DNA from 4 places in the Streptomyces sp. NPDC002206 genome. Region 3 is predicted to be linked to each of the others. Evidence: riboswitches for the same ligand, from Rfam matches in the RefSeq annotation. Region 3 holds a riboswitch; each other region holds the start of a gene.

Region 1 (7,422 bases), on a different contig from region 3:
GTTGACCTGGTTGATGAAGTCGGTGAAGAGATCGTCGGGAGTGGCCGACGCACCGAACTTCGCGCGTGCTGCGGCCTGCAGCTGGGGGTAGGCCGGGTAGGAGGAGCCGATCATGTACTCGTCGGCACCCATGTGCCAGTAGTGGCTGTCCCAGACCTTCAGCGCCTCGTCGACCATCGAGGTGTAGTACGCCAGTGCCTCGGGCCGGGAGATGTCGAGCCGGGGCGGGGAGGCGACGCCGTTCTGGTCCTTGAGCTGCAGCTCCGGGTGGTTCTCCAGGTAGGTGTCCATGTGGCCGGGGGAGTTGATCTCCGGCACGAGCTCGATGTGGTACTTCCTGGCCATCGCGACCAGCGTGCGGACCTGCGGCTTCGTGTAGTAGCCCCAGAACGCCGACGCCGGGTCGGTGTCGCTTTTGACCTTGGCCTCGATCCACAGCTGGTTGAGCTTCTGCGACGCCATGTCCTTCATCAGCCGCTCGAACCACTGTGTCGATATGTTGATGTAGCAGGCGCAGACCCCGACTCCGCGCTCGCGGTACGCGGGTACATCGGTTGCCGAACCCCGCGCGGCACGGCCGTCGTCGTTCAGCAACTGGAGGACGGTCCGGGTGCCGTAGAACACGCCGGTGGAGGTCGCGGCGGTGACGGTGATGCGGGCGCCGACCGTGAGCCGGTAGCCTTCCGCTCCCAACACGCCCTTCTGGGACGGGTCCTGGCGCAGCACGATATCCCCGGAACGGGCCGCGCGGCCCTGTGACACCGACGCCCTGCCGTTCAGTTCGCCGGCGAATCGGCGTGCGTCGGCGGCCGTACGACTGTCCCGCACCCCGTCCAGCACGATTCCGGCCCGATCGGTGAGCGTGAACTCGCCCTGACCGCCCTGCCATTCGCGGAGCGTGGGCAGCACCTCGGGCGGGGCCGCGGCGGCCGAGCCGCCCTCGGCCGCCGCGCTCTGCCAGGGCAGCAGCGCGGCGGCGAGCGCCGTCACCACGGCTCCGATGGTCCTTCGTCTTGCCATCCGCATGTCCATGCGCCCGACCCTTGCGGGCAGCGGGGCCCGTGGTCCATGGACTGATGCGGAAAATGGTTGGACGAATGATCGGAGGTCAGGTCCGACGTGGATCAGGCAGCTTCGGAGACGGACATCGGTCCACGGAAGGTACGGCGATAGGAATTCGGAGTGGTCCCCAGGGATTTGACGAACTGATGACGCAACGCGGCGGCGTTTCCGAAACCGGTCCGGTCGGCGATCACATCCATCGTTTCATCGGAGGTCTCCAGCAAGTGCTGTGCCAGCAGGACTCGTTGTCGTAGCAGCCAGCGGTACGGGGTGGTGCCGGTCTCCTGCTGGAAGCGGCGTGCGAAGGTGCGCGGCGACATGTGCGCCTGGGCGGCGAGTTGCTCGACGGTCATCTCCTGGTCGAGATGGCGCTCCATCCAGGCGAGCGTCCCGCCGACCGTGTCGCACGCGGTGCGCGGCAGCGGGCGCTTGATGTACTGCGCCTGGCCGCCGTCCCGGTGCGGCGGCACCACCATGCGGCGGGCGATGGCGTTGGCGACATCGGGACCGTGCGCCTGACGGACCAGATGCAGACAGGCGTCGATCCCGGCGGCGGTGCCCGCCGAGGTGATGACCGGCCCCTCGTCCACGTACAGCACATCGGGCTCGACGACGGCCCGCGGGAAGCGGCGGGCCAGCTCGGCGGTGTGGCGCCAGTGGGTGGTGCATCGGCGGCCGTCCAGCAGCCCGGCCGCGCCGAGGACGTACGCGCCGGAGCACACACTCAGCACGCGCGCCCCGCGGTCCACCGCGCGGCGCAGGGCGTCCAGGACCTCCTCGGGGTACTCCCGGTCCATGAAGTGGCTGCCGGCCGGTACGGCGACGAGGTCGGCCTCCTCCAGCCGGTCGATTCCGTGCGGTGTGCTGATGGTGAACCCGGCATGGGTCTGCAGCATCGGGCCTTCCGCGGAGACCACCGCGAAATCGTGGACCGGCAGACCCTCGTCGCTGCGGTCGAGACCGAACACCTCGCACAGCACGCCGAGTTCGAAGGGGTGGACCTCGTCCAGCAGGAGAGCGGCGACATTCTTCAGCATGACGTCAGTGTGGCAGTAATTCGATGCTGTGTGGCAGTCCTGCCACTGCCGGAATGTGGTCGCACGGACGACAGTAGAGGCATGAACACATTCATGAACTTCCTGGCCATAGCGGCACTTTTCGCTCTCGTCCTGCTGCCCGCACTCATCGGGCTCGCACGGGAGCGCCGGATCAACCGTGAGCTGCGCGCCGCAGAGCACGAACGGCGGGCGGAGCCCCCGGAAACGGCAGGCGCCGCGCAGCCGGTCACGGCAACGCGGCGCCCGTATCCCAGGGTCGGTGCCAGAGTCTAGAAGTCGTCGTCGAAGGCGACCGAGCCCTCCACCGCCACCTGGTACGCCGACGGGCGGCGCTCGAAGAAGTTCGTCAGCTCCTGAACACCCTGCAACTCCATGAACGAGAACGGGTTCTCGGAGCCGTAGACCGTCGGGAAGCCGAGCCGGGCGAGCCGCTGGTCGGCCACGCACTGCAGGTACTCGCGCATCGACTCGGTGTTCATACCCGGCAGGCCGTCGCCGCACAGGTCACGGCCGAACTGCAGTTCCGCGTCGACGGCCTCCTTCAGCATGTCGGTGACCTGCTGCTGGAGTTCGTCGTCGAAGAGGTCGGGCTCCTCCTTGCGGACGGTGTCCACGACCTCGAACGCGAAGTTCATATGCATCGTTTCGTCGCGGAAGACCCAGTTGGTCCCCGTGGCGAGACCGTGCAGCAGGCCGCGCGAGCGGAACCAGTAGACGTACGCGAACGCGCCGTAGAAGAACAGCCCCTCGATGCACGCCGCGAAGCAGATCAGGTTCAGCAGGAAGCGACGGCGGTCCGCCTTCGTCTCCAGCCGCTCGATCTTCTCCACCGAGTCCATCCACTTGAAGCAGAACTGCGCCTTCTCGCGGATGGACGGGATCTCCTCGACCGCGTCGAACGCTGCCGCGCGGTCATCCGGGTCGGGCAGATACGTGTCGAGCAGCGTCAGATAGAACTGGACGTGCACCGCCTCCTCGAACAGCTGCCGCGACAGGTACAGCCGCGCCTCGGGGGAGTTGATGTGCTTGTACAGCGTCAGCACGAGGTTGTTCGAGACGATCGAGTCGCCGGTCGCGAAGAACGCGACGAGTCGGCCGATCATGTGCTGCTCGCCGGGGGACAGCTTGGCGAGGTCGGCCACGTCGGAGTGGAGGTCGACCTCCTCGACCGTCCAGGTGTTCTTGATCGCATCGCGGTAGCGCTCGTAGAAGTCCGGGTAGCGCATGGGCCGCAGGGTCAGTTCGAAGCCCGGGTCGAGCAGATTCTTCTCGGTGTTGCTCATTACTGGCAGGCCTCGCAGGACTCGGGGTTTTCGAGGGAGCAGGCGATCGCGTCCGCGTCGGGAGCCGCTGCCTGCTGTACGGGAATGGGGGCGGCGGCCGCTGCCCGGCCGGATGCCGCGCGGGCGATCCGCGTCGCCGGGCGCGAGCGCAGGTAGTACGTCGTCTTCAGCCCCTGCTTCCAGGCATAGGCGTACATCGAGGAGAGCTTGCCGATCGTCGGCGTCTCCAGGAACAGGTTCAGCGACTGGCTCTGGTCGAGGAACGGTGTACGCGCCGCCGCCATGTCGATCAGTCCGCGCTGCGGGATCTCCCACGCCGTGCGGTACAACGCCCGTACGTCCTCCGGGATCCAGGCGAACCCCTGCACGGAGCCGCTCGCCTCGCGCAGCGCCTCACGGGTCCGCGCGTCCCACACGCCGAGCTTCTTCAGCTCATCCACCAGATACGCGTTGACCTGGAGGAACTCACCGCTGAGCGTCTCGCGCTTGAAGAGGTTGGAGACCTGCGGCTCGATGCACTCGTACACCCCGGCGATCGAGGCGATCGTGGCGGTCGGCGCGATGGCCAGCAGCAGCGAGTTGCGCATACCGGTCTTCGCGATCCGGGCGCGCAGCGCGTCCCAGCGCTCCGGCCAGGTCAGCTCGGTGGCGTAGTGGTCGGGGTGCAGCACACCGCGCGCGGCGCGCGTTTCGGACCAGGCGGGCAGCGGACCGGACCGCTCGGCGAGGTCGCAGGACGCCTCGTACGCGGCGAGCATGATCCGCTCGGAGATCTTCGTGGAGAGCGCGCGGGCCTCGGGGGAGTCGAACGGCAGCCGCAGCCGGAAGAAGACGTCCTGGAGCCCCATGGCGCCCAGACCCACCGGGCGCCAGCGGGCGTTGGACCGGCCGGCCTGCTCGGTCGGGTAGAAGTTGATGTCGACGACCCGGTCGAGGAACGTCACGGCGGTACGGACGGTGGAGTCCAGCCGCTCCCAGTCGATCTCACCGTCGGCCACGAACGCCCCGAGATTGACCGAACCGAGGTTGCAGACGGCCGTCTCGCCGTCGTCGGTGACTTCGAGGATCTCGGTGCACAGGTTCGACGAGTGGACCACGCGGCCCGGCTCGGCGGTCTGGTTCGCGGTCCGGTTGGAGGCGTCCTTGAAGGTCATCCAGCCCTGGCCGGTCTGCGCGAGGGTCCGCATCATCCGGCCGTACAGCTCACGCGCCGGCATCGACTTGCGGGCCAGGCCCTTGGCCTCGGCGGCCCGGTACGCGGCGTCGAACTCGTCTCCCCACAGGTCGACCAGTTCGGGCACGTCGGCGGGCGAGAACAGTGACCAGTCGCCGTCCGTGTCGACCCGGCGCATGAACTCGTCCGGGATCCAGTGCGCCAGGTTGAGGTTGTGCGTACGCCGCTGGTCCTCACCGGTGTTGTCGCGCAGCTCCAGGAACTCCTCGATGTCCGCGTGCCACGTCTCCAGGTAGACGGCGGCGGCGCCCTTGCGGCGGCCGCCCTGGTTCACCGCGGCGACCGAGGCGTCGAGTGTCTTCAGGAACGGCACGATGCCGTTGGAGTGCCCGTTGGTGCCGCGGATCAGCGAACCGCGGGCGCGGATCCGGGAGTACGAGAGGCCGATGCCGCCCGCGTGCTTGGAGAGTCGTGCCACCTGGTGGTAGCGGTCGTAGATCGAGTCGAGCTCGTCCAGTGGCGAGTCCAGCAGATAGCAGGAGGACATCTGCGGGTGCCGGGTGCCGGAGTTGAAGAGTGTGGGGGAGGAAGGGAGGTAGTCGAGGCGGCTCATCAGGCCGTACAGCGAGGCGACCTCGTCCACTGCGCGCGCCGAGTCGTCCTCGGCGAGACCGGCCGCGACCCGCAGCATGAAGTGCTGGGGCGTCTCGATGACCTGACGGGTGTGCGGGTGGCGCAGCAGGTAGCGACTGTGCAGCGTCCGCAGTCCGAAGTAGCCGAACCGGTCGTCGGCGCCGTCGGCGAGCGACTGCTCGACCAGCGCGTCGAGCCGGGCCGCGTGGAGCGCCACGAACGCGGCCGTGCGGTCCGCGATCAGACCCTCGCGGTGGCCGACGGAGACCGAGGCGGAGAAGGACACCGCGCCCTGACCGGCCGCCTCGTCCGCGATGGTGCGGGTGAGGAGGCGGGCGGCGAGCCGGGAGTACGCGGGGTCCTCGGAGATCAGACCCGCGGCGGCCTCGGTGGCCAGCGAACGCAACTCTGCTTCGTCCGACCGGGCGTTGCGGCCGCGCAGCGCGGCGGCGGCGACGCGACCGGGGTCGGTGTCGGGCAGATCGACGGTGAGGTCGGTCAGGGTCCGCAGCAGTGCGGTCCCGGGTCCGTCGTTCGCGGTTCCCGTGGACTCGGCGACTGAAGCCGGATCGGCTGGCGCGATGGTCATGTGGTGCTCTCCCTCGCTCGGCTCGGGGCCGGGCGGGGAGCGGGGCAGCCGGGCAGAGGCAGGCCCGGAAAAGAGGGCAGCACTCCGTGCGGCGTCCACCGGCCCATCCGCGAGGCCCGGACGTCTGGGCGTCCGGATCGGTCGAGCCGGACGCGCTGTCGGCAGGTCCTCGGACTTACAGGGTGCGCAAAAGTACACCGATCACACCGTTGCGGGACAGTTCCGGATTCACACCGGATTTCCCTGCGGCGACAGCGAGCACGAGCATACATGTGGGGGCCGCCCTATGAGACGGCCCCCACATGTTGTGTCGTACGGGGTTCACAGGGTGAGGCTGTAGGTGAGCAGCTGGAGGCCTGGAATGGGATACCAGTCGCGCTCCGGAGTCCGTACGAAGCCCAGCCGACGGTAGATCCGGTGGGCCCCGAGCATGGCCGACTGCGTCGACAGGACGAGCCGCGCGACGCCGTCCGTACCCCGTGCACGGTCGATACAGGCCCGTACGAGCGCCTCACCCGTCCCGAGGCCACGCGCCTCCCGCGCGACGGCGAGCATCCGGAATTCGGCCTCGTCGGGGCCGGCGATGTCGGCCCACGGGTTGCCGGGCGGTGCGTATGTCACGCCGCCCAGTACCCGGCCGTCGGCACCGACCGCGACGAGCACGTCGGCCTCGGTGGCGCGGCGCGGCACGTCGCGGAGTTGTTCGAGATACGGGTCGTCGGCACCGAGGTCGAGCAGGCCGTCGTCGAGGTACGCGAATGCGGTGATCTCGCCGAGGAGGTGGTGTTCGGTGGGGTCGACGGGCCTGATCGATATGTCCATGGCGGAAGTCTGCAGTACGGGGCGCGGGGCGCGCGCCCAGGGGCACCAGAGGTGCCGCTCCTGTCCGAGACCTGTGTGGCCCGCCCGGCCACGGATTTGTCCTCCGTCGCCGGGCGGGCCACATTCATGACTGGCGTACAGGCCTACTTGGTCGACGGGCTCGCGTCGGGGGAGCCGGCCGGCTCGGGCCTGGCCAACGGGAGTTCGACCTTCACGCCAGGGTCGCCCGCGTCCGCCGTGTAGTCGGCCGGTGACGTCTCGTCGATTCCGGCCGGGGCCTTCACCGCGTTCAGGACGAACGTCAGCACCACCGTCACCACCACGTTCAGTACGAACGCCGTCAGGCCGATGTAGCCGATCTCGCCGATCCCCGGGATCTCCTTCGAGGAGCCGCCGAAGTGCGCCTGGGTCGGGCTCGCCACCCCGTACGCGGCGATCGTGCCGTAGACCATGCCGACCGCCCAGCCGGCGAGCAGCGCCCAGCGGTGGAACCACCGGGTGAACAGGCCACCGACCAGCGCCGGGAACGTCTGCAGGATCCAGATCCCGCCCAGCAGCTGGAAGTTGATCGCGACCGTCTTGTCCATCGTGAGGACGAAGGCGAGCGCACCGACCTTCACCAGCAGCGACACCAGCTTGGAGACCTTCGTCTCCTGGGCCGGGGTCGCGTCGGGCTTCAGGAAGTCCTTGTAGATGTTCCGGGTGAAGAGGTTGGCAGCGGCGATCGACATGATCGCGGCGGGCACCAGCGCGCCGATACCGATCGCGGCGAACGCCACCCCGGCGAACCAGTCGGGGAAC
Region 2 (7,422 bases), on a different contig from region 3:
CGTCCCTCAGGTGGTCTTCACCGACCCGGAGGCCGCGTCCGTGGGTCTCACCCTCGCCGGGGCGGAGCGGGCCGGTCATCGCGTACGCGCCGTCGACTACGACCTCGCCGCGGTCTCGGGCTCCGGCCTCTACGCGAGCGGTTACCGGGGGCGCGCCCGCATGGTCGTCGACCTCGACCGGGAGATCCTGCTCGGCGTCACCTTCGTCGGGCCGGGCATCGGCGAGCTGTTGCATTCGGCGACCGTCGCGGTCGCGGGCGAGGTCCCCATCGACCGGCTCTGGCACGCGGTCCCTGCGTTCCCCACGATCAGCGAGGTCTGGCTGCGCCTGCTGGAGGCGTACCGCGGCTGAGCACGGACGATGTGCCGGCGCGTGGAGGGACGGATCCCGACATGACCGACCCCCCGGCAAGAGACGGGGTCGCTGCGTTGTCGGGATCCGTCGCCCCCGCGTACTCGCACGCTGTACCCGCGTCCCGAAGTGCGGACGAAGTGGCGGCGAGCTCGTCGGGCGAGACATGCATGCTTCTCCACGTGACCGACGGCTGCTGCGCTCACACTGTCGTCCGGGGCCGGGCCAGCGGCTTCAGATCGAGGTCGTCGTGCCGTTGCTCGTGGTCGCGCAGATCACCCTCTGCCGCCGTGCGGCTGTCACCGGCTTCGACAGCGCGCTCGTACTCGGGCCCGAAGCGTTCTTGCAGATGCCGCCGCCGAACAGGCCGTCGCCATGGCCGATGGTCACCCCCTTCGACCAGGCGCGATCCGGTCCGGCGAACCACTACACGACTCGCCTCTCCGGCGCCTGCTGCTCCTCTTCCTCGTCGGGCAGCTTCACGTCGGTCACCGTGATGTTGACCTCTACGACCTCCAGACCGGTCATCCGCTCGATGGCGGCGATCACCTCGGTCCGGACATCGCCCGCGAGCTCGACGATCGGGAAGCCGTATTCGACGATGATCGACAGGTCGACCGCGGTCTGGACCTCGCCGACCTCGACCTTGACACCGCCGGTGACGGACCGGCTTCCCGCTCCGGGCACTCGCTCCCACACGGTCCCCATACCGCGGATGAATCCTCCGCCCATGCCCTGGACTCCGGGCACGCCCCGGGCCGCCAGCCCGGCGATCTTCGCCACCACACCGTCGGCGATCGTGGTACGCCCCCGTGCCCCGGGTTCCGTTCGGCGGTTTTCGCCATGCGGTCCCGGTCCGTGCGTGGACTCGGACGCCGGGCGGGTGGTCTCGGGCCGGCTCAGCTGTGTTTGATCGGTCATGGTCGGTCGCCCTTCCGAAGAGGAGGTGGGCTCGATCGCCTTGGCCATTTTACGTACCATTTGTCGGCATTGCTTGGGCGGAAGGGTGGATGGCCGAGCCCGCCGCTGAGGGGAGTGGGTTGTTGTGGGGGAGTCCGGCCTCGGGTGCCCGCCCTCCGGTCCGGGACAGGGAGGCGAAGTCCGTCGCGACGCATGGTGAAGGCGACGTACGTGATTCCCGGTCCATCACGGAGGTGGCTCCCCCCGGCTACCGTCTGTGCACTGCGGTGGTCTCGTCGGTTCCGGTGCCCAGGGACCGCCCGCATCGCAGGTTCCAGCGCCCGGACCGCCCGCTGAGCTCGGTCAGCGTCAGCGGAGCGACGTCCAACCGCCAGAACGTCTGCGACGGAAGGCCCAGCGCATGCACGATCGCGGCCCGCACCACCGCGGGTTCGACCACGGCGAGCACGCTGCCGTCATCGGCACCCTCCCGATGCAGCGAATCCAGCCAGCCGCCCACCCGCGCATGCAGATCCAGCAGCGACTCACCGCCGTGCGGGGCCGCCGAGGGGCCGGACAGCCAGGTCGACACCGCCTCCGGCTCGTCCCGGCTCACCTCCGCCAGCCGTTGCCCGCTCCAGCGCCCCAAGTCCCAGCCACGAAGGGCAGGTTCGGGATCGGACCGCAGCCCCAACGCCTCGGCGGTCCCGGCGCACCGTTCGTCCGGGCCGTGCACCCGGCGATCGGCACCAGGCACCGCGGTCGCGGCCGCCCGCGCCCGCCGGACACCGGACGCGTCGAGCGGGGCGTCGCCGTCGAAGCGGGCCTCGCGCAGCGCTGCGTTGAGCGCCGGTGAGATCAACATCACCCGTACCGTCAACACCCGTGTCAACTCCCTGAACTGTGGCCTCTTCAGTAAGCACACCATGGCATCCAGGGCTGTGAGGTGGGCAGATGGTGCCATGGCGGCGGGGTGCTCCCAGACGGTATGGTCGCGACGAACATGACGACGGTGTGATGGAAGTCCGGTGAGAATCCGGCACGGTCGCGCCACTGTGAACCCGTATCCGTACGGGAAGTCAGACCCAGCACTGTCGTCTCAGGCACCACGATCGGGACGCGTGTTCCCCCAGGAGGTTCTGCCATGGCACAGACTGCTGCCCCCGCCGCCGTCGCATCACCCGCCATCACCCCCATCTCGCTGAAGGCCATCGCCCCATGGGCGGTCTTCTTCGGCATTCTCATGCTCGTCCTGCTGTACTTCGTCGGCGCCGAGCAGGGCGCCACTGCGGTCATCTCCGGCGAGGGTGTCCACGAATGGGTCCACGACGGTCGCCACCTGCTCGGTTTCCCCTGCCACTGACACACCGCGCAAGCCAGGGGAACCCCTCATGAACTCCATATCTGTCAGAGCCCTACTGGTCCGCGGCATGCTGGCCGGCCTTGTGGCGGGCGCGCTCGCACTTGCCGTCGCCTACTTCCTCGGGGAGTCGCGGGTCGACGCGGCGATCGCCCTCGAAGAGGCGCACAGCCACGACCACGGCGGCGGCGAGGAACTCGTCAGCCGCGCCATGCAGTCCACGGCCGGCCTCGCCACCGGTGTCCTCGTCTTCGGCGTGGCCATCGGCGGCATCGCCGCGCTCGTCTTCTGCTACGCCCTCGGCCGCATCGGCAGGTTCGGCCCGCGGGCCACCGCAGCACTGATCGCGTTCGGCGCCCTGCTGACCGTGTATGTCGTGCCGTTCCTCAAGTACCCGGCCAACCCGCCGGCCGTCGGCAACCCCGACACGATCGGCCAACGCACCGCCCTGTTCTTCCTCATGGTCGCTCTCAGCGTGCTGCTCGCCGTCGCGGCCGTCATCCTCGGCAAGCGGTTGGCTCCTCGGCTGGGCAACTGGAACGCGACGATCGCCGCGTCCGTCGGCTACGTCCTCGTCATCGGGCTCGCCTACGCCTTCCTGCCCTCGTTCAACGAGGTCGGCAAGGACTTCCCGGCCGGTCTGCTGTGGGAGTTCCGCCTCGCCACCCTCGCCGTTCAGGTCACGCTCTGGACCACTTTCGGTCTGTTCTTCGGCTATCTGACCGAACGGCTGCTGGTGCCGGGACCGGACACGGTCCCGGCGGGCGGCGGCACGGCATCCCGCACGGCCACCGCTGCCGACTGACCGGCCGGAACACCGCTACGACCGAACCCGCCTGGAGACGCCTGGCGGGTTCAGTCGTGGTCGGGGTCCGGCCGTCCGGCGTCACGACGGACGTCGAGCGGAGACCTGGAGAGAAGGCTCGGAACCGGCGGCTTCGTCCGTCGCAGTCGCTCCGCCCCCGGGTTCGGCCGCCGATCCGGCCGGCCAGTCGATCCGGTAATGCCTCAGCAGGTCGTCCTCCCTGACGAAGTGCATACCCGCCGCTGCCATGACGTGATGGGACGCGGTGTTGTCGACGTCGGCGTCGCCCTTCACCGACGCGACACCCGCGGCGCGGGCAAACTCCAGCAGCGCACGCAGGGCCTCGGAGGCGTACCCCTTGCCGCGCATCGCCGGTATCAGGCCGTAGCCGATCGTGACCTGCCCCCGGTCGTCCGGGACGCCATGGAAACCGACTCCACCGATGGCGTGCCCGTCCTCGCGGAGGCGGATCTCGTAGGCGCCGAACGGATGAGGATTGCCGGTATCCGCGCAGTGTTCCAGGAAGTGCCTCGCGCCCGCCCGGTCGCCGTCGTTGGGGTAGTCGGGTGCCCAGAGGGCGTCCGGTCCGGGACTGCCTTCCACTACGCACTCCGCCTCCGCGGGGGTCAGTGGGTGGAGCACGAGCCGCGTTGTCACAAGAGCTTCCATGACTCGCCGGACTATCACGGCGGCCAACCTCGACGCATCGGAATTTTGACCGACCGAAGAGTGGGTAGCGACGGGCGTAACGTTGCTACGCATAGAAGGTAGCGACGCTACCCAAATGGTGTTAGCGTTGTTCCATCGGGATGCGGACATCACCGCCCCCCTGAAGCGGGAGCAATGCCTTGACTGAGCAGACCACCACCACTGCACGCCGGGTCGCGGTCGTCACCGGAGGATCCAGGGGCATCGGCCGGGAGAGCGCCGAGCGCCTGGCTGCCGACGGATTCGCCGTCGTCATCAACTACGCGGGCAACCGGACCGAGGCCGAGGCCGCCGTCGCGGCGATTGCTGCCGCGGGTGGCGAGGCAATCGCCCACCGTGCGGACGTCGCCGACGAGGCCGCGGTAGCAGCGCTCTTCGATGCGGCGGAGGCGGCCTTCGGGGGAGTCGACGTCGTCGTCCACGCCGCGGGCGTCATGACGCTCGCACCACTCGTCGACATGGATCTGGACGCCCTGGACCGGATGCACCGGACCAACATCCGTGGCACCTTCGTCGTCGACCAGCAGGCGGCCCGTCGCCTGCGCGGCGGCGGAGCGATCATCAACTTCTCCAGCTCCGTGCTGTCGCTGGCCCTCCCCGGCTACACCGCCTACGCCGCCACCAAAGGCGCGGTCGAGGCCATGACCCTGATCCTGGCCCGCGAACTGCGCGGCAGGGACATCACGGTCAACGCCGTGGCCCCCGGGCCGACCGCCACCGCTCTCTTCCTGGACGGCAAGGACGAGGCGACCATCGACAAGCTTGCCGGCCAGGCGCCGCTGGAGCGTCTCGGGACTCCGCAGGACATCGCGGAGGTCGTCGCCTTCCTCGCCGGTCCCGCCCGCTGGGTCAACGGCCAGGTCGTGCGTGCCAACGGCGGCATCGTCTGACCGCGCCCGCTGCGGCCGCAGACCGCCGCTCTTCTTCCTCTCCTACCCCGACCGAAAGACCGAGGACTGAGTCATGAGCAAGACCATCGTCATCACCGGCGCGGGATCCGGCTTCGGCGCCCTGGCCGCCCGCGCCCTGGCCCGCGAGGGCCACACCGTCTACGCGGCCATACGCAACACCCGGACACGCAACGCCGCACGTGTGGCCGAGGCGGCGGCGTACGCCGCCGAACACCAGGTGGACCTGCGCACCGTCGAACTCGACGTGCTGTCCCAGGAGTCGGTGGACGCCGCCGTGGCCACCGTCCTCGCCGACGCCGGTCAGCTGGACGTGATCATCCACAACGCCGGACACATGGTCACCGGCCCCACCGAGGCGTTCACGCCCGAGGAGCTCGCGGCGGTCTACGACACAAATGTGCTCGGCACCCAACGCGTCAACCGGGCGGCCCTCCCGCACCTGCGCGCCCAGGAACACGGGCTGGTCGTATGGGTGGGTTCCACGTCCACCAGGGGCGGCACCCCGCCCTATCTCGCCCCGTACTTCGCGGCCAAGTCCGCCATGGACGCGCTCGCCGTCTCGTACGCCGCCGAGCTCGCCCGCTTCAACATCGAGACCACCATCGTCGTGCCCGGCTCCTTCACCTCCGGCACCAACCACTTCGTCACCGGCGGCCACTCCGCCGACCTGACCGTCGTCCCGGCGTACGAAGAGCGCTACGCGGGGATGATGGACCAGGTCTCCCAACGCCTGGCCGCCCTCGCCCCCGCCGACGCCGACGTCTCCCAGGTCGCCGACGCCATCGTCCGGGTGGTCGGGACGGAGCATGGCAAGCGCCCCTTCAGGGTCCATATCGACCCCGTCGACGACGGCAGCGAAACGGTCAGCGCCGTCGCCGACCACATACGCTCCCAGTTCCTCACCCGCATCGGCCTCGACGACCTGTTGGCTCCCCATGCAGCGCGCTGACCCCCGCACGCTCCCCTTGATAGCGTCCGTTCGATGAGCACTCGAGCACGCATCCTGGAAGTGGCGGCCGACCTGGTCGCGAAGTCGCCGGACGGGGGCGTCTCCACCCGGGCCGTGTGCGAGGCCGCGCAGGTGGGGGCCCCGGCCCTCTACCGGTACTTCGGCGACAAGGAAGGACTGCTCTCGGCCGTCGTCGATCACGGCTTCGATGCGTACCTGGCGACGAAGCGGGAGCGCGGCGACACCGCGGACCCCGTCCAGGACCTGCGCGACGGCTGGGACAGCCATGTCGAGTTCGCCCTGCGCAATCCGAACCTGTACCGGTTGATGAATTCCCCCGCCATGCGCACCCCGCCGGCCGCCGCGCTCGAATCGCATCGGATCCTCACCAGGGACCTGGAACGGGCCGCGGCACAGGGAAAGCTGCGGATCGCGCCCGAGCCGGCCGCTCAGATGATCATGTCTGCCAATGTCGGCGTCGCGCTGATGCTGGTCGCCCGCCCGGCGACGTTCACCGACAACGGCATGTCGGTACGAGTACGCGATGCGGTGCACGCGGCCGTGTTCGTACCCGAAGCGAGCGGAGGCAAGTCGGAGGCCGCGGGTGAGGCGCAGATCCCCTCCGCCGCCAACCGGCTGAGGGCCCTGTTGCACGACTCTCCTCGCGCCGGACTCAGCAAGGCCGAATCGGCCCTGATGACCGAATGGCTGGACCGCGTATCGAACGCTGCGGGAAGCCGGGCCGCGGACGACGCGTAAACCGATCGCTCCGGCTGAGGCGCCACTTACCGGGGCATCGATCCCTGAGGCTCCGATGCCGATGGCCGGAAACCGGCCGGGGGCGCCGGGCCTCGGGACTGCGACCGGTCGACTCGTTCTTCAACACGGCCGCAGCCCGCCCGAAGGCGCTCCGCCTCAGAGGTCCGAGGCGCCCGCGTCGTCCCCGAAGTCCCCGGACATCGCCGCAGCCATCCGCAGATGCGGCGTCGCCTCGGCCTGCCGCCCCTGCCGCTCCAGCGTGCGACCGAGCATCAGCCGCGCGTAGTGCTCCACGGGGTCGCGCTCCAGCACGGCCCGCAGTTCCGTCTCGGCCTTGCCGAGCCGGGCCGAGTGGTAGTAGGCACGGGCCAGCAGCAGTCGCGGGGCGACCTGCTCCGGCGCTTCCTCGACCAGCCCACCCAGGATCCGGGCCGCGGTGAGATACTCCTTGGCCTCGAAAAACATCCGGGCGCGGTCCCAGCGGTCAGCTGCGGTACCGAACTCGAAGTAGCTGTCGTTCACTTGTCCTCCTCGGTTGCGGCCTTCCCGGATCCTGCCGGTCGGGCGTCCGGTCGTCCGCCCAGCCGTTCGTTCACCGTTGACAACACAGCATAATGGTTGAACATTCCACTAAAATCTCGGCGTGGGTATCGACCACCCATGCCCGCACGGGAATAG
Region 3 (7,422 bases):
CCGACGGGGGCGGCGCGCCGGTCGCGGATGCCTACGCGGGCCTGACCGCCGTGGCCGTGGCCCGGGCAGCGACGCGCGCAGCCGAGACCGGCACGGAGCAGAAGGTCGTACTTCCCGGGCGGCCCGCCGCTGTTCCCGGGCCGGCCGTCGCCCTCTCCGAGGGAAGCGCCGCATGACCTGGTGGCGGCACGCCGTGTGCTACGAGGTCTATCCCCGGTCCTTCGCCGACTCGAACGGCGACGGAATCGGGGACCTGCCGGGTGTGACCGAACGCCTCGGTCACCTCAGGGATCTGGGTGCCGACGCCGTATGGATCACCCCCTGCTACCCGTCCCCGCTGGCCGACGGCGGCTACGACATCGCCGACCACACGGGGATCGCCCCGGACCTCGGCACGCTCGACGACTTCGGCACGCTCACCCGGCACGCCCACGGACTCGGCCTGAAGGTCATCGTCGACCTGGTCCCCAACCACACCTCCGACGCGCACCCGTGGTTCCAGGAGGCGCTGGCGGGGGGAACGGGGTGCGCGGCCCGCGACCGTTACCTCTTCCGCCGCGGACAGGGGCCGGACGGCGGGTTGCCCCCGAACGACTGGCAGTCGGCGTTCGGAGGCCCGGCCTGGACCCGTGTCACCGACGGCGACTGGTACCTCCACCTGCACGCCCCCGAACAGCCCGACCTCAACTGGCGTAACCCGCAGGTGCGTTCCGACTTCGCCGACGTCCTGCGGTTCTGGCTGGACCACGGCGTGGACGGCTTCCGCGTGGACGTGGCCCACGCCCTCTTCAAGGCCGAGGGCCTGCCCGACGCGGGCCCCGGCCAGCACCAGGACCCGCTCCGTAACCACCTCATGCCCTACTACGACCAGGAGGAGCTGCACCCCCTCTACCGGGAGTGGCGCGCTCTTCTCAGCACCCATCCGGCCCCGCCGGGCGCCGTCGCCCCGACGGACCGTGTGCTGGTGGCCGAGTCCGCCGTCTTCGCACCGGAACGCCTCGCCCGGTACATACGCCCGGACGAAATGCAGCAGGCCTTCAACTTCGCCTTCCTGGAGGCCCCTTGGGAGGCGCAGGCGCTGCGCGGCGTCATCGACGACTCCCTCGCGGCGACCGCTTCCGTGGACGCACCCGTCACCTGGGTGCTCTCCAGCCATGACGCGGTACGCCCCGTCACCCGCTACGGATCCGAGCTGCGGGCCCGTTCCGCAGCCCTGCTGATGCTGGCCCTCCCCGGAGCCGCCTACCTCTACCAGGGTGAGGAACTCGCCCTGCCGCAGGCCGCTGTCCCCGACGACCGCATACGCGACCCGCTCTGGGAACGCTCCGGTCACACCGACCGGGGACGCGACGGCGCCCGCACCCCGATCCCCTGGTCCGGCAGCCGGCCGCCCTACGGCTTCAGCACCGCAGCCCCGGACGACTGCTGGCTTCCCCAGCCGGAGGGCTGGGCCGCCCACACGGTGGAGGCCCAGCTGGCCGACCCGCACTCCGCCCTCGCGCTCTACCGCGCCGCGCTGCTCCTGCGCCGCGAGCACCCGGCCGAGGCCCACGCAGCCCTGCACTGGTACACCGCTCCCGGCAACCACTGTCTCGCCTTCCGGCGGGGCGAGTTGGGGTGCGTGGTGAATCTCGGGCCCGACCCGCTGTCGCTCGACACCCTCGGCCTGCCCGGCCGCCCTGTACTGAGCAGCGCTCCCCTGCAGGGACGCACCCTCCCGCCGGACACTGCCGTCTGGCTCACCACCAAGGAAGAAAGCGGTCATTCCCATGGCTGATCTGTCGCAGCTCGTCAAGGCGTACGACGTACGAGGGGTGGTTCCGGACCAGTGGGACGAGTCACTGGCCGAGCTGTTCGGGGCGGCCTTCGTGCAGGTCGTGGGCGCTGAGGCGATCGTGATCGGGCATGACATGCGGCCCTCGTCGCCCGGGCTCGCGGCCGCCTTCGCGCGGGGTGCGTCGAACCGCGGCGCAGCGGTGACACTGATCGGGCTGTGCTCGACGGATCAGCTGTACTACGCGTCGGGGGCGCTGGATCTGCCGGGAGCGATGTTCACGGCCTCGCACAACCCGGCCCGGTACAACGGCATCAAGATGTGCCGTGCGGGCGCGGCCCCGGTGGGCCAGGACACCGGCCTGTCCCGGATCCGGGAGCTGGTGGAGGCATGGCAGGAGTCGGGCGCCCCGGAGCCGGTCGCGACGCCGGGCGCGGTCGGCGAACGGGAGACCCTGCAGGACTACGCCGCCCATCTGCTCTCTCTGGTGGACGTGACGTCGATCCGGCCGCTGAAGGTGGTGGTGGACGCGGGCAACGGAATGGGCGGGCACACCGTGCCGACGGTCTTCGCGGGCCTCTCGCTGGATCTGGTCCCGATGTACTTCGAGCTGGACGGGACGTTCCCCCACCACGAGGCGAACCCGCTCGATCCGGCCAACATCGTCGACCTGCAGCAGCGGGTGCGCGACGAGGGCGCCGACCTCGGTATCGCGTTCGACGGAGACGCGGACCGCTGTTTCGTCGTCGACGAGCACGGCGATCCGGTCTCGCCGTCGGCGATCACCGCGCTGGTGGCGACCCGGGAACTGGCCCGCCATGGCGGCTCGGGCGTGGTCATCCACAATCTGATCACCTCGTGGTCGGTGCCGGAGGTGGTCCGTGAGCACGGCGGCACCCCGGTGCGTACGCGCGTCGGGCACTCCTTCATCAAGGCGGAGATGGCCCGGTCCGGGGCGATCTTCGGGGGCGAGCATTCCGCGCACTACTACTTCCAGGACTTCTGGAACGCCGACACCGGGATGCTCGCTGCCCTGCATGTGCTGGCGGCGCTCGGGGGGCAGGACGGTCCCCTGTCCGCACTGGTCGCGGGGTACGACCGCTATGCCGCTTCCGGCGAGATCAACTCCACGGTCGCCGACCGGGCCGACCGCCTCGCCGCGGTCACCGCTGCCTACGCCGGCCGTGAGGGAATCACCCTCGACGAACTCGACGGCCTGACCGTCACGGCAGCGGACTGGTGGTTCAACGTCCGCCCCTCCAACACCGAGCCGCTCCTCCGCCTGAACGTCGAAGCCCGGGACGAGGCCACCATGGCCAGGGTGCGCGATGAGGCACTGGCGGTCATCAGGGACTGACCTCCTCTCCCACCGCTCCGTCCCGACCCTGCCCACAGGTGACGTACGTCGCTGTTCCGGGCGCCCCTCGGCCCGAAGGGGCGGGCTACGCCCCGGTAGAGTGTGCGAGTCGTCATCATGCCCGTTCAGGGGGAAGCCGGTGCGAATCCGGCGCTGACCACGCAACCGTGAGCCGCTGACACAGCGGTAAGCCGGAATGCCCTGTCCGCGGTCGTGACCGGCTCGCGTCACCGGAACCCCGGTGACCGGCACCGTCGAGGCATACGGGGCCGGAGCCTGGTGCCTGAGTGTGCCTGTGCCCGGTTCCCACCGCAGGAGAGGCCCAGCCCACCATGACCGTTCGCCGCACCGCAGCAACGCTCGCCGCCACCGCCACCGTGCTCTGTGCGGCCGCTGCCCCGGCCGCGGTGGCGGCGCCGTCTCCGTCGCCCACCCCGTCCGTCGCGCTGCCGTCCGGGCTGTACGGCACCAAGGACCCGACGTACGACGGGGTCTGGAGGCAGTCGCTGGCCTTCATCGCCCAGCGGCTCGAAGGGGTCACGCCCGCGACCGCGTCCGTCGACTGGCTGGTCGCCCAGCAGTGCGACAGCGGCGCCTACGCCTCGTACCGCGCAGATGTCGGCAAGCCGTGCGACGCGAAGACCATGACGGACACCAATGCAACCGCCGCTGCGGTCCAGGCGCTGGCCGAGGTCGGCGGGCACGGCGATGCCGTCGACAACGGGGTCGACTGGCTGAAGTCCGTTCAGAACGAGGACGGCGGCTGGGGTTACAACCCGGGCTCGCCCAGCGACGCCAACTCCACCTCGATCGTGATCGGCGCGCTGGCCAAGCAGGGCCGGCGGCTCGGCGACGTGACGACCGAGGGCGGCAGGACGCCGTACGACGCGCTGCTCGAGCTGGCGATCCCGTGCGGCGGCAAGGACGGCGGCGCGTTCGCGTACCAGCCGGACAAGGCCGGCAAGCTCGCCGCCAACGCGGACGCCACCGCGGCCGGCGTGCTCGGTTCGATGGGCAAGGGGCTGGCCGCCTGGAACAATTCCGCGTCCGAGGACAAGGCGCCCACCTGCCACAAGGGTGCCGTCGTCAAGCCCGAGCAGGCCGCCCAGAACGGTGCCCACTATCTCGCGGGCGCCCTCGCGAAGACCGGCCACCTGAACCAGCCGCCGATGCCGGGCGCCACCGACACCACCGAGCAGCCCGACTTCGGCAACACCGCGGACGCGATCGTCGCCCTGGCCGCCGCGGGCCACCAGGACAAGGCGGCCGGCGCGCTCGGCTGGCTGAAGAAGAACGCCGCGCCCTGGGCGGCGGAGAACGGCCCCGCCGCCTACGCCCAGTTGGTCGTGGCCGCGCACACGACCGGCACCGATGCCCGCGACTTCGGCGGTGTCGACCTGGTCGAGCGGCTGAACGCGACCGGCCCGAAGCCGGCCGCCGTCCACACGCCCTCGCCGGCCACCAGCGACTACGCGGCGCAGGACGGCACCAGCGACGACGCCGGTCTCGGGGTGTGGTGGCTCGTCGGTATCGGTCTCGCCGCCGGTGCCGGCGTCGGCTTCCTCATCAGCAGCCGCCGGAAGACCCCGCAGCTGTGAACCGAGCGGGGAATCGATCCGGGTGGCCGTCGGCGGGCGCCCTGCTGCTCGTTCTCGGCGCCGTCCTGACCGTGCTCGGTGCGGGCACCGCCCACGCGGCCGGTTACCGCTACTGGTCGTTCTGGGAGGGCAAGGGGACGGGCTGGGCGTACGCCACCCAGGGCCCGTCGCTGGTCCGGCCGGACGACGGTGCGGTGCAGGGCTTCCGGTTCTCGGTGAGCGAGGACTCCCAGGACTCGGCGAAACCGCGCCGCGCCCCCGACTTCGCGGCGATCTGTGCGGACACCCCCGCCAAGGACGGCACCAAGCGGGTCGCGCTCGTCATCGACCCCGGCACGGCGGCGGACGCCCCGGACGGGGAGACGCCGCCCGCGCCGCGTACCGCATGCGCGCAGGTCGCCGAGGACGCGAGCGCCGCGGAGGCCCTCGCCTCCGTGGCCAAGCCGCTGCGCTACAGCAGCGAGGCACTGCTCTGCGCGATCTCCGGCTATCCGGCCTCGGGCTGCGGTGAGCAGGTCTCCGGCACCGGGCACGCCGACGGTACGCCGCAGGCGCCCGCGAGCCCGTCCGCCTCGGCCCACCCGGGGAGCGGCCGCGGCGGTCCGTCCGCCGGGGTTCTCGCCGGTCTCGCCGCCGTCCTTCTGCTCGGCGTCGCCGCAGTCGTGCAGGCCCGCCGCCGCGGATGACCGTCTCTGCCCGCACGGCCCGGCCGGGCCGTGCCCTGCGCGCCCCCGAGGCGACCCGCAGCAACGCCCTGCCCGCCGGGGCCTGGTGGCTGTGGGCGCTCGGGCTGGCCACCGCCGCCTCCAGGACCAGCAATCCGCTGCTGCTCGGGCTGCTGGTCGGGGTGGCCGGCTACGTCGTGGCGGCGCGCCGGACGGATGCGCCGTGGGCCCGTTCGTACGGGGCGTTCATCAGGATCGGGCTGTTCGTCGTCGGCGTGCGGCTGCTGTTCTCCGTCTTTCTCGGCTCGCCGATCCCCGGTACGCACCCGGTGTTCACCCTCCCCGAAGTCCCACTGCCCGACTGGGCGCAGGGCGTCAGGATCGGCGGCCGGGTCACCGCCGAACAGCTGCTCTTCGCGCTGTACGACGGGGCGAAGCTGGCCACCCTGCTGATCTGCATCGGCGCGGCGAACTCGCTCGCCAACCCGGCCCGCCTGTTGAAGTCGCTGCCGGGCGCACTGTACGAGGCGGGCGTCGCGGTCGTCGTCGCGATGACGTTCGCACCGAACATGGTTGCCGATGTGGTGCGGCTGCGCACCGCACGGCGGCTGCGGGGCCGCCCGGCGGGTGGCATCAAGGCCGTCCTGCAGATCGGACTGCCGGTGCTGGAAGGTGCGCTGGAGCGGTCGGTGGCGGTGGCTGCGTCGATGGACGCGCGCGGATACGGGCGTACGGCCCAGGTGCCGCGCGCCGTCCGGCACACCACGAACGTCCTCACGCTCGGCGGCCTGCTGGGGGTCTGCGCCGGCACGTACGGTCTGCTGGCCTCGCAGGGTGCGGTGTACGGGCTGCCGCTGCTGTTCGCCGGGCTCGTCGCCGCGATGGCCGGGCTCCGGCTCGGCGGTGCCCGCTCGGTCCGCACCCGCTACCGGCCCGACCGGTGGGGAGCGAGGGCCTGGCTGGTGGCCGGGTCGGGTGCGGTGGTCGCGGCGGCGATGATCTGGGCGGGCAGTGCCGACACGGAGGCGCTGCATCCCGGAGTCGTACCGCTGACGGCGCCGGTGTTCCCGCTGTGGCCCGCGGCGGCGGTGCTGATCGGGCTGTTGCCCGCGGTGGTGGCGCCCGCGCCACCCGTTGTGGCCGTCGCGAACTCCGAGGAGAGCCAGTGATCCGGTTCGAGCAGGTCTCGGTGCAGTACGAGGGGGCGGCGCACCCGACCCTGTCCGGGGTCGATCTGACCGTCCCCGAGGGCGAGTTGGTGCTGCTCGTCGGCCCGTCGGGGGTCGGCAAGTCGACGCTGCTGGGCGCCGTCTCCGGTCTCGTACCGCACTTCACGGGAGGCACGCTGCGCGGCAGGGTGACGGTCGACGGCCGTGACACCCGTACCCACAAGCCGCGCGAACTCGCCGATCTGGTCGGCACGGTGGGACAGGACCCGCTCTCCCACTTCGTCACGGACACCGTCGAGGACGAGCTGGCGTACGGCATGGAGTCGCTGGGACTTGCCCCCGACGTGATGCGGCGGCGGGTCGAGGAGACCCTTGACCTGCTGGGCCTCGCCGGGCTGCGCGACCGGCCGATCGCCACGCTCTCGGGCGGCCAGCAGCAGCGGGTCGCGATCGGCTCGGTGCTGACCCCGCACCCCAAGGTCCTGGTCCTCGACGAACCGACGTCCGCCCTGGACCCGGCGGCGGCCGAGGAGGTCCTCGCGGTGCTCCAGCGACTGGTGCACGATCTGGGCACGACGGTCCTGATGGCGGAGCACCGTCTGGAACGCGTCGTCCAGTACGCGGACCAGGTCGTCCTGCTGCCGTCGCCGGGCGCCGCACCGGTGATGGGCGCCCCCGCCGACATCATGGCGGTCTCCCCGGTCCACCCGCCGGTGGTGGCCCTGGGCCGGCTGGCGGGCTGGGAGCCGCTGCCGCTGTCGGTACGCGATGCGCGGCGCCGCGCGACGGATCTGCGGGAGCGGCTGGCCTCGGCCGAACCACCGCCGCCCGCTCCGTCGGCGCCCGCCGCCCCGGCGCC
Region 4 (7,422 bases), on a different contig from region 3:
CCCGGTCAGCCGGGCTGTCCGTATCCCTTCAGGGCGTCCCGCACCTCGTCCAGCTGGGCCCGGGTGAGCAGGGACGGCGAGTGGCCGGGGACGGAGCTGGCGGTGAGCCAGAGTCTGCACATCCATTCGAGCTGGGCGGTGCGGTCGTAGGCCTCGTCGAGGGTGGATCCGTAGGTGACGGTCCCATGGTTCCGGAGCAGACAGCCTGTGCGGTCGCGCAGGGCGCCCAGCATGTTGTCGGCCAGCTCCTGCGTTCCGTACCGCGCGTAGGCCGCGGTGCGGACGGGGCCGCCGAGCATGGCGGCGGCGTAGTGCACGAGCGGTACCTCGGGCACGAGGGTGGAGACGGCCGTGGCGTGTACGGCGTGGGTGTGCACGACGGCGGCCGCGTCGCTGTTGCGGTAGACCGCCAGATGGAGTGGGAGTTCGCTGGTCGGGGTCAGTTCGCCGAGGACCTGGCGGCCCTTCAGGTCGACGGCGACGGTGTCGCCGGGGCCGAGCCGGTCGTAGGGCACACCGCTCGGCGTGACCAGGACGAGGTCGCCGACCCGCGCCGACACATTGCCCGAGGTCCCGACGACCAGGCCCTCCGCCGCGGTCCTGCGGGCGGTGGCGACGACGCCGTGCCAGGCCTGCTCGACGGCGTCCTGCGCGTCATGTGCGGCGTGTGCATCCTGTGTGTCCTGCGCGGCTGTTGCACCGCTTCCGTCCTCATGCCGATCGCTCATGGGGGAATCCTGTCAGCGGGGTGGGCGCGGCAGGGGACCGTCGGGTGACCGACATCTCTTTGTCGGATCTTCCGGCGTATTCGCCCTCGGGATCGGCGGTCCACGGGACGGAGCGAGGGCGGCGAATTCCAGCCACCGCACGCCCTGCAGCGGCCTCCGACTGTCGTGTGGCGGACGAAACGATCAACGCCACTCCGCTTGGAGTCACCACAGGGCCCCGTCCAGTTCATCTTCCGTTCACCCAGGTTGCCTACGGTCCACGAGCCAATGACGTCGAGCGATTGCCTGGGTAAATGGAACACATCACGCTGCTCCTCGCGATTGTGATCGTGACAGCTCTAGTGTTCGATTTCACGAACGGTTTCCATGACACCGCCAACGCGATGGCCACCACCATCTCGACCGGCGCTCTCAAACCCAAGACAGCGGTGGCCATGTCCGCCGCTCTCAACCTGGTCGGCGCGTTCCTGTCGATCGAGGTCGCCAAAACGATCTCCGGCGGGATCATCAACGAGAACGGGCTGCGGACAGAAGTCATCTTCGCGGCCCTCGTCGGCGCCATTCTGTGGAATCTGCTGACCTGGCTGGTCGGCCTGCCGTCCAGTTCCTCCCACGCCCTCTTCGGCGGTCTCATCGGCGCCGCGGTGATGTCGGCGGGCTGGTCCTCGGTCGACGGCGGCACCGTCGTCACCAAGGTGCTGCTCCCCGCGGTCGCCGCCCCGGTCGTCGCCGGTCTCGCCGCACTGCTGGCGACCAGGCTGACGTACCGGATCGGCGGCAAGGTCGGTAACGACGCCCAGGAGAAGGCCACCGCCAAGGGCTACCGCGCCGGCCAGATCGCCTCGGCCGGACTGGTTTCGCTCGCCCACGGCACCAACGACGCGCAGAAGACCATGGGCATCATCACCCTGGCCCTGGTCACCGGCGGCGTTCTCTCCCCCGGCTCCAACCCGCCGGTCTGGGTCATCGTCTCCGCCGGTATGGCCATCGCGCTCGGCACCTACCTCGGCGGCTGGCGCATCATCCGCACCATGGGCAGCGGCCTCACCGAACTCAAGCCGCCGCAGGGCTTCGCCGCCCAGACCAGCGCGGCCACGGTCATCCTGGCCTCCTCGCACCTCGGCTTCTCCCTCTCCACCACCCAGTCGTGCTCCGGCGCCGTGATGGGTGCGGGACTGGGCCGCCGGGGCGGTGTGGTCCGCTGGTCCACCGCGACTCGGATGTTCATCGCCTGGGGTCTGACCCTGCCGGCCGCCGGTCTGGTCGGTGCGGGCGCGGAATTCCTCACCAAGCAGGGCACTTGGGGTGTCGTCGTCGTCGCCATGCTGCTGATCGGGGGGTCCGCCGCCATCTGGCTGCTGTCCCGCCGCAAGCCGGTCGGTCACGGCGATGTCGCTCCCGACGCCGAACCGGCGGGTGTCATCACCACCGCCATGGCGGCCGTCACCCCGCCGCCCACCGGGGCCGCGGCTCCGGCCACGACGGTGGACGCCACCGCAGCCACGGACACGGACCTCAAGACCACCATCCCGGCCCCGGCCGGAACCGTCGCCGATCCGGCGCGGCCCGCCACGGTGTAAGGACAGATCACCATGAACATCGACTGGGCAGCTCTCGGCTCCGTCTTCGGCGTCTCCCTCGTCGTCACCGTGGCGCTGGTGGGCCTCTTCACCCTGGGCATCGTCGGCCTCTCCAAGCAGCCGGAACCGGCGGCGCAGGGCGGCTCCACCTCGGGCTCCCTGGCACTCGCCCGCACCGGCGCGTACCTCTGCTTCGGGCTCTGCGCGGCCGCGGTCGCGTACGGGATCTATCTGATCGTCGCCTGAGCACCTACCCGCACTCCGTCATCGGGGTCTCACCGGGCCGGACACACCTCGCGTGTGTCCGGCCCGATGTGCGTCTGCGCACACTGCGCCGCCGCAGGTCAAGGCCAGGTTGACGGGCATTCGCGGAGCGTGGTGGACTGCCGGAGCCATTTACGGCGACAGCAGAGGAAGCCGGTGCGAATCCGGCGCGGTCCCGCCACTGTCACCGGGGAGCAGTCCCCCACACCGGAAGTCACGGCTCGCGCAGGCGGGCTGGAAGGCCGGGGGAACTGCGGATCCGGGAGCCAGGAGACTCTCGCCGCCGGTCACGTCGAACCAGGGCGCGGACCCTGAGTGAGGACATATCGCCATGCCCGGCTGCCGTGCGTCGTCGTCCGTTTCTGTGCCGCTCCCACCAAGAGCCGACTGTACGAAGGTCCTTCGAGGCGCAACGGCCGGCTGAGCCGTGCGAGCCGACCGCATCTTCGCGTACGGCGCCACGGCCGGTCTGATCGGCGATCTGCTGCTCGGTGATCCCCGCCGGCGGCATCCGGTCGCCGCATTCGGACGGGCCGCCGCGGCCGTCGAGCGCCACCTGTGGCGCGACCACCGCGGGTGGGGCGCACTGCACACCCTGGTCTGCGCCGGAGGCGCCGCGGGCGGAGCCGCACTGGCCGCCCGTGCCGTACGCCGTCATCCCACCGCATCCGTCGCCCTCACCGCGGCCGCCACCTGGTCGGTCGTCGGCGGCACCTCGCTGGGGCGCGAGGCCCGCGCCATCGGCGGCGCGCTGGCCGCCGGTGACATCGCACTGGCCCGTGAGCGGCTCCCCCATCTGTGCGGCCGCGACCCGCACTCCCTCGACGGGCCGCAGATCGCCCGCGCCGTGGTGGAGTCCGTCGCCGAGAACACCTCCGACGCGGTCGTCGGCGCGCTGGTGTGGGGCGCGCTGGGCGGCGTGCCCGGACTCGTCGCCTTCCGGGCCGTCAACACCCTCGACGCCATGGTCGGGCACAAATCACCCCGCCATCTGCGCTACGGCTGGGCCTCGGCCCGGCTGGACGACGTCGTCGGCTGGCCCGGTGCCCGGCTCACGGCCGCGCTCGCCGTGGCTGCCGGGGGGCAGCCACGTCGGGCGGTACGGGCCTGGCGCGCCGACGCAGACAAGCACCCGAGCCCCAACGCGGGTCCGGTGGAGGCCGCGTTCGCGGGCGCGCTCGGCGTACGGCTCGGCGGGACCCTCGCGTACGGCGGCCGTGTCGAGCACCGGCCGGTGCTGAACGGCGCGGCGGGCCGTGCGGTGGAGACCGAGGACATCGAACGCGCGGTGCGGCTCTCGCGCCGGGTGGGGGTGCTGGCCCTCGGCGTGTGCGCGGCGGGCCGGCTGATCGCGGGACGGCGGTCGTCCACGGGGCGGCGCCCGGCCGCGGGACGGAGCGGAAGATGAGCGGCGGACTGCTGGTCGCCGGAACCACGTCGGACGCGGGCAAGAGCGTCGTCACGGCAGGCATCTGCCGCTGGCTGGTGCGCCAAGGGGTGAAGGTCGCGCCGTTCAAGGCGCAGAACATGTCGCTGAACTCGTTCGTCACCCGCGAGGGCGCGGAGATCGGACGTGCGCAGGCGATGCAGGCCCAGGCAGCCCGGGTGGAGCCGACCGCGCTGATGAACCCGGTACTGCTCAAGCCCGGCAGCGACCGCTCCAGCCAGGTCGTCCTGATGGGCAGGCCGGTGGGCGAGATGAGTGCACGCGGTTACCACGGGGGGCGGCAGGAGTCGCTGCTCTCCACGGTCGTGGACTGTCTGGAGCAGCTTCGGGGCACGTACGACGCGGTGATCTGCGAGGGGGCGGGCAGCCCGGCCGAGATCAATCTGCGCCGCACCGACATCGTGAACATGGGGATCGCGCGGGCTGCGCGGTTCCCGGTGGTCGTCGTCGGCGACATCGACCGCGGCGGTGTCTTCGCCTCCTTCTTCGGTACGACGGCGCTGCTCGGCGCCGAGGACCAGGCGCTGATCGCGGGCTATCTGGTCAACAAGTTCCGCGGCGACGTGTCGCTGCTGGAGCCGGGGCTCGACATGCTGCACGGGCTGACCGGGCGGCCGACGTACGGGGTGCTGCCGTTCGTCCATGGCCTGGGCATCGACGAGGAGGACGGACTGCGGGTCTCGCTGCGCGGGGCCGTACGCGAGTCGGTCGTCGCGCCGCCGCACGGCGAGGACGTGCTGCGGGTCGCGGTGTGCGCGGTGCCGCTGATGTCGAACTTCACCGATGTGGACGCGCTGGCCGCCGAACCGGGTGTGGTCGTGCGGTTCGTGGACCGGGCGGAGGAGCTGGCCGACGCGGACCTGGTGATCGTGCCCGGCACGCGCGGCACGGTGAAGGCGCTGGCCTGGCTGCGCGAACGGGGGCTGGCCGACGCGCTGCTGCGGCGGGCCGCGCAGGGGCGTCCGGTGCTCGGCATCTGTGGCGGGTTCCAGGTGCTCGGTGAGCGCATCGAGGACGAGGTGGAGTCGCGGGCCGGGCAGGTCGACGGGCTCGGGCTGCTTCCGGTACGGATCCGGTTCGACCGGGAGAAGACCCTGGCCCGGCCGGTCGGTTCGGCGCTCGGGGAGCCGGTGGAGGGGTACGAGATCCATCACGGGGTCGCCGATGTGCGGGGCGGCGAGCCGTTCCTGGACGGGTGCCGGGTGGGGGCGGTGTGGGGGACGCACTGGCACGGCTCGCTGGAGAGCGATGCGTTCCGGCGGCAATTCCTGGTGGAGGTCGCGGCGGCTGCGGGGCGGCGATTCGTGCCGGCGCCGGACACGAGTTTCGGGGCGCTGCGGGAGGAGCAGTTGGACCGGCTGGGGGATTTGATCGAGGAACATGCGGATACGGGGGCGTTGATGCGGTTGATCGAGGCGGGGGTGCCGGGAGGACTGCCGTTCGTGGGCCCCGGTGCCCCGGAGGTGCCGGCGGCCCGTGGGGCGCGCGGCGCCGGGGTGACCGGGGGGTCGGCGTGAGGGGGGCACCCGCGACGGGCTCCGTTCCCGTACCCGTCCCTTCCCGTGACCGGGGCTCCGCCCCGGACTCCGGTCCTCAGGGGCGGGACGGGCTGAGCAGCCGCCCGGACACGTTGGACGGCGGGCCTGGACGGAGCGCCGGTTCTTGGATGGATGACGTCGTCAAGGAGGCTTTGTGAGTACCCCGTACCCCTTTACTGCCATCGTCGGGCAGGACGATCTGCGGCTCGGATTGTTGCTGAACGCCGTATCGCCCGCTGTCGGTGGTGTGCTCGTGCGTGGGGAGAAGGGGACCGCCAAGTCCACCGCCGTGCGGGCGCTTGCCGCGCTCATGCCCGAGGTCGATGTCGTCTCCGGGTGCCGGTTCTCGTGTGACCCCGTGTTGCCCGATCCCGCGTGTCCCGATGGGCCTCACGAGGCCGGGGGCGGCGTGTCGCGCGCGGCTCGGACCGTGGAGCTGCCGGTGGGCGCGTCCGAGGACCGGCTCGTCGGGGCGCTCGACATCGAGCGGGCGCTCACCGAGGGGGTCAAGGCGTTCGAGCCGGGGCTCCTCGCCGATGCACATCGCGGAATCCTGTACGTCGACGAGGTCAACCTGCTCCACGACCACCTGGTGGACCTGCTGCTGGATGCGGCGGCCATGGGCGCCTCGTACGTGGAGCGCGAGGGCGTCTCCGTACGGCATGCCGCACGGTTCCTGCTCGTCGGGACGATGAACCCCGAAGAGGGCGAGCTGCGGCCGCAGTTGCTCGACCGGTTCGGGCTGACCGTCGAGGTCGCGGCGTCGCGCGAGACCGACCAGCGGGTCGAGGTGGTGCGGCGGCGGCTCGCGTACGACGACGATCCGGCCGGGTTCGCCGCCCGGTGGGCCGAGGAGGAAGGTGCGTTGCGGGAGCGGATCGCTGCCGCGCGGGCACTCCTTCCTCAGGTGGCGCTCGGGGACCGTGCCCTGCGGCAGATCGCCGCCACCTGTGCGGCCTTCGAGGTCGACGGGATGCGCGCCGACATCGTGATGGCCCGCACCGCGACCGCACTGGCCGCATGGGCGGGACGTACCGACGTGCTCGCCGAGGACGTCCGGCAGGCAGCGCTCCTCGCGCTCCCGCACCGGCGCCGCCGCAACCCCTTCGACGCGCCCGGTCTCGACGAGGACAAACTCGACGACACGCTGGAGCAGAACAGCGGTGACGGGGACGGCGGCGGGGACGACCCCGGTCCGGACGGGCCGGGTGGGGGCGGGCAGCCGCCGCAGGGGGACGGGCCCGACACGCCGCCGCAGCCCGAGGCGGGTGACGGCGACACGCCCGGACTCCCCTCGCAGGGCCGCCCGGCCGGGGGCGGTGAGCAGCAGCCCGTACGAGCTGCCGAGCCGTTCCGGACGAAGATGCTCAGCGTGCCGGGGATCGGTGAGGGTGCGGCGGGGCGGCGGTCCCGGGCGCGTACCGAGCACGGTCGCACGACCGGTGCGCGGCGGCCCGAGGGGCTGCTGACCAAGCTGCATCTGACGGCGACCGTGCAGGCCGCCGCCCCGCACCAGCACGCGCGCGGACGCACCGGGCGCGGCCTCGTGGTGCGGCGCGATGATCTGCGGCAGGCCACCAGGGAGGGGCGCGAGGGGAACCTGGTGCTCTTCGTCGTGGACGGATCCGGGTCGATGGCCGCCCGGCAGCGCATGGGCGCCGTGAAGGGCGCGGTGCTGTCGCTGCTGCTGGACGCGTACCAGCGGCGGGACAAGGTCGGTCTGATCACCTTCCGGGGCAAGGGCGCCGAAGTGGCGCTGCCTCCGACGTCGTCCGTGGACACGGCCGCCGCACGCCTGGAGACGCTGCCGACCGGTGGGCGTACCCCCCTCGCGGCCGGGCTGCTGAAGGCCCATGACGTGTTGC

Evidence for each region. A riboswitch is a leader RNA that binds a small molecule or an ion and turns the genes downstream of it on or off. The one in region 3 is predicted to bind cobalamin.
Region 1: it holds a riboswitch for cobalamin, as region 3 does, so the genes downstream of both, ACWCP8_RS00395 (ribonucleoside-diphosphate reductase subunit alpha) here and ACWCP8_RS16835 (prenyltransferase/squalene oxidase repeat-containing protein) in region 3, are expected to answer to the same signal.
Region 2: it holds a riboswitch for cobalamin, as region 3 does, so the genes downstream of both, ACWCP8_RS06150 (CbtB domain-containing protein) here and ACWCP8_RS16835 (prenyltransferase/squalene oxidase repeat-containing protein) in region 3, are expected to answer to the same signal.
Region 4: it holds a riboswitch for cobalamin, as region 3 does, so the genes downstream of both, ACWCP8_RS15245 (cobalamin biosynthesis protein) here and ACWCP8_RS16835 (prenyltransferase/squalene oxidase repeat-containing protein) in region 3, are expected to answer to the same signal.

The regions. Positions count from the first base shown of each region.
Region 1 is NZ_JBSFCW010000001.1:83,734-91,155, reverse strand. It holds gene ACWCP8_RS00415 (family 20 glycosylhydrolase) at 1-1,026, opposite strand, end outside; gene ACWCP8_RS00410 (GlxA family transcriptional regulator) at 1,125-2,099, opposite strand; gene ACWCP8_RS00405 (hypothetical protein) at 2,181-2,393, shown strand; gene ACWCP8_RS00400 (ribonucleotide-diphosphate reductase subunit beta) at 2,390-3,403, opposite strand; gene ACWCP8_RS00395 (ribonucleoside-diphosphate reductase subunit alpha) at 3,403-5,799, opposite strand; cobalamin riboswitch at 5,943-6,067, opposite strand; gene ACWCP8_RS00390 (GNAT family N-acetyltransferase) at 6,121-6,621, opposite strand; gene mctP (monocarboxylate uptake permease MctP) at 6,765-7,422, opposite strand, start outside.
Region 2 is NZ_JBSFCW010000002.1:279,637-287,058, forward strand. It holds gene ACWCP8_RS06130 (dihydrolipoyl dehydrogenase family protein) at 1-352, shown strand, start outside; gene ACWCP8_RS06135 (hypothetical protein) at 587-742, opposite strand; gene ACWCP8_RS06140 (Asp23/Gls24 family envelope stress response protein) at 779-1,273, opposite strand; gene ACWCP8_RS06145 (histidine phosphatase family protein) at 1,521-2,132, opposite strand; adenosylcobalamin (AdoCbl) riboswitch at 2,245-2,393, shown strand; gene ACWCP8_RS06150 (CbtB domain-containing protein) at 2,397-2,615, shown strand; gene ACWCP8_RS06155 (CbtA family protein) at 2,644-3,417, shown strand; gene ACWCP8_RS06160 (GNAT family N-acetyltransferase) at 3,499-4,074, opposite strand; gene ACWCP8_RS06165 (SDR family oxidoreductase) at 4,266-5,015, shown strand; gene ACWCP8_RS06170 (SDR family oxidoreductase) at 5,089-5,985, shown strand; gene ACWCP8_RS06175 (TetR/AcrR family transcriptional regulator) at 6,019-6,744, shown strand; gene ACWCP8_RS06180 (tetratricopeptide repeat protein) at 6,901-7,266, opposite strand.
Region 3 is NZ_JBSFCW010000007.1:278,417-285,838, forward strand. It holds gene ACWCP8_RS16820 (Gfo/Idh/MocA family protein) at 1-176, shown strand, start outside; gene ACWCP8_RS16825 (glycoside hydrolase family 13 protein) at 173-1,777, shown strand; gene ACWCP8_RS16830 (phosphomannomutase/phosphoglucomutase) at 1,770-3,131, shown strand; cobalamin riboswitch at 3,221-3,371, shown strand; gene ACWCP8_RS16835 (prenyltransferase/squalene oxidase repeat-containing protein) at 3,464-4,729, shown strand; gene ACWCP8_RS16840 (SCO2322 family protein) at 4,726-5,415, shown strand; gene ACWCP8_RS16845 (energy-coupling factor transporter transmembrane component T) at 5,412-6,563, shown strand; gene ACWCP8_RS16850 (ABC transporter ATP-binding protein) at 6,560-7,422, shown strand, end outside.
Region 4 is NZ_JBSFCW010000006.1:278,074-285,495, reverse strand. It holds gene ACWCP8_RS15260 (class II aldolase/adducin family protein) at 6-728, opposite strand; gene ACWCP8_RS15255 (inorganic phosphate transporter) at 1,022-2,308, shown strand; gene ACWCP8_RS15250 (hypothetical protein) at 2,321-2,554, shown strand; cobalamin riboswitch at 2,720-2,848, shown strand; gene ACWCP8_RS15245 (cobalamin biosynthesis protein) at 3,000-3,980, shown strand; gene ACWCP8_RS15240 (cobyric acid synthase) at 3,977-5,536, shown strand; gene ACWCP8_RS15235 (putative cobaltochelatase) at 5,712-7,422, shown strand, end outside.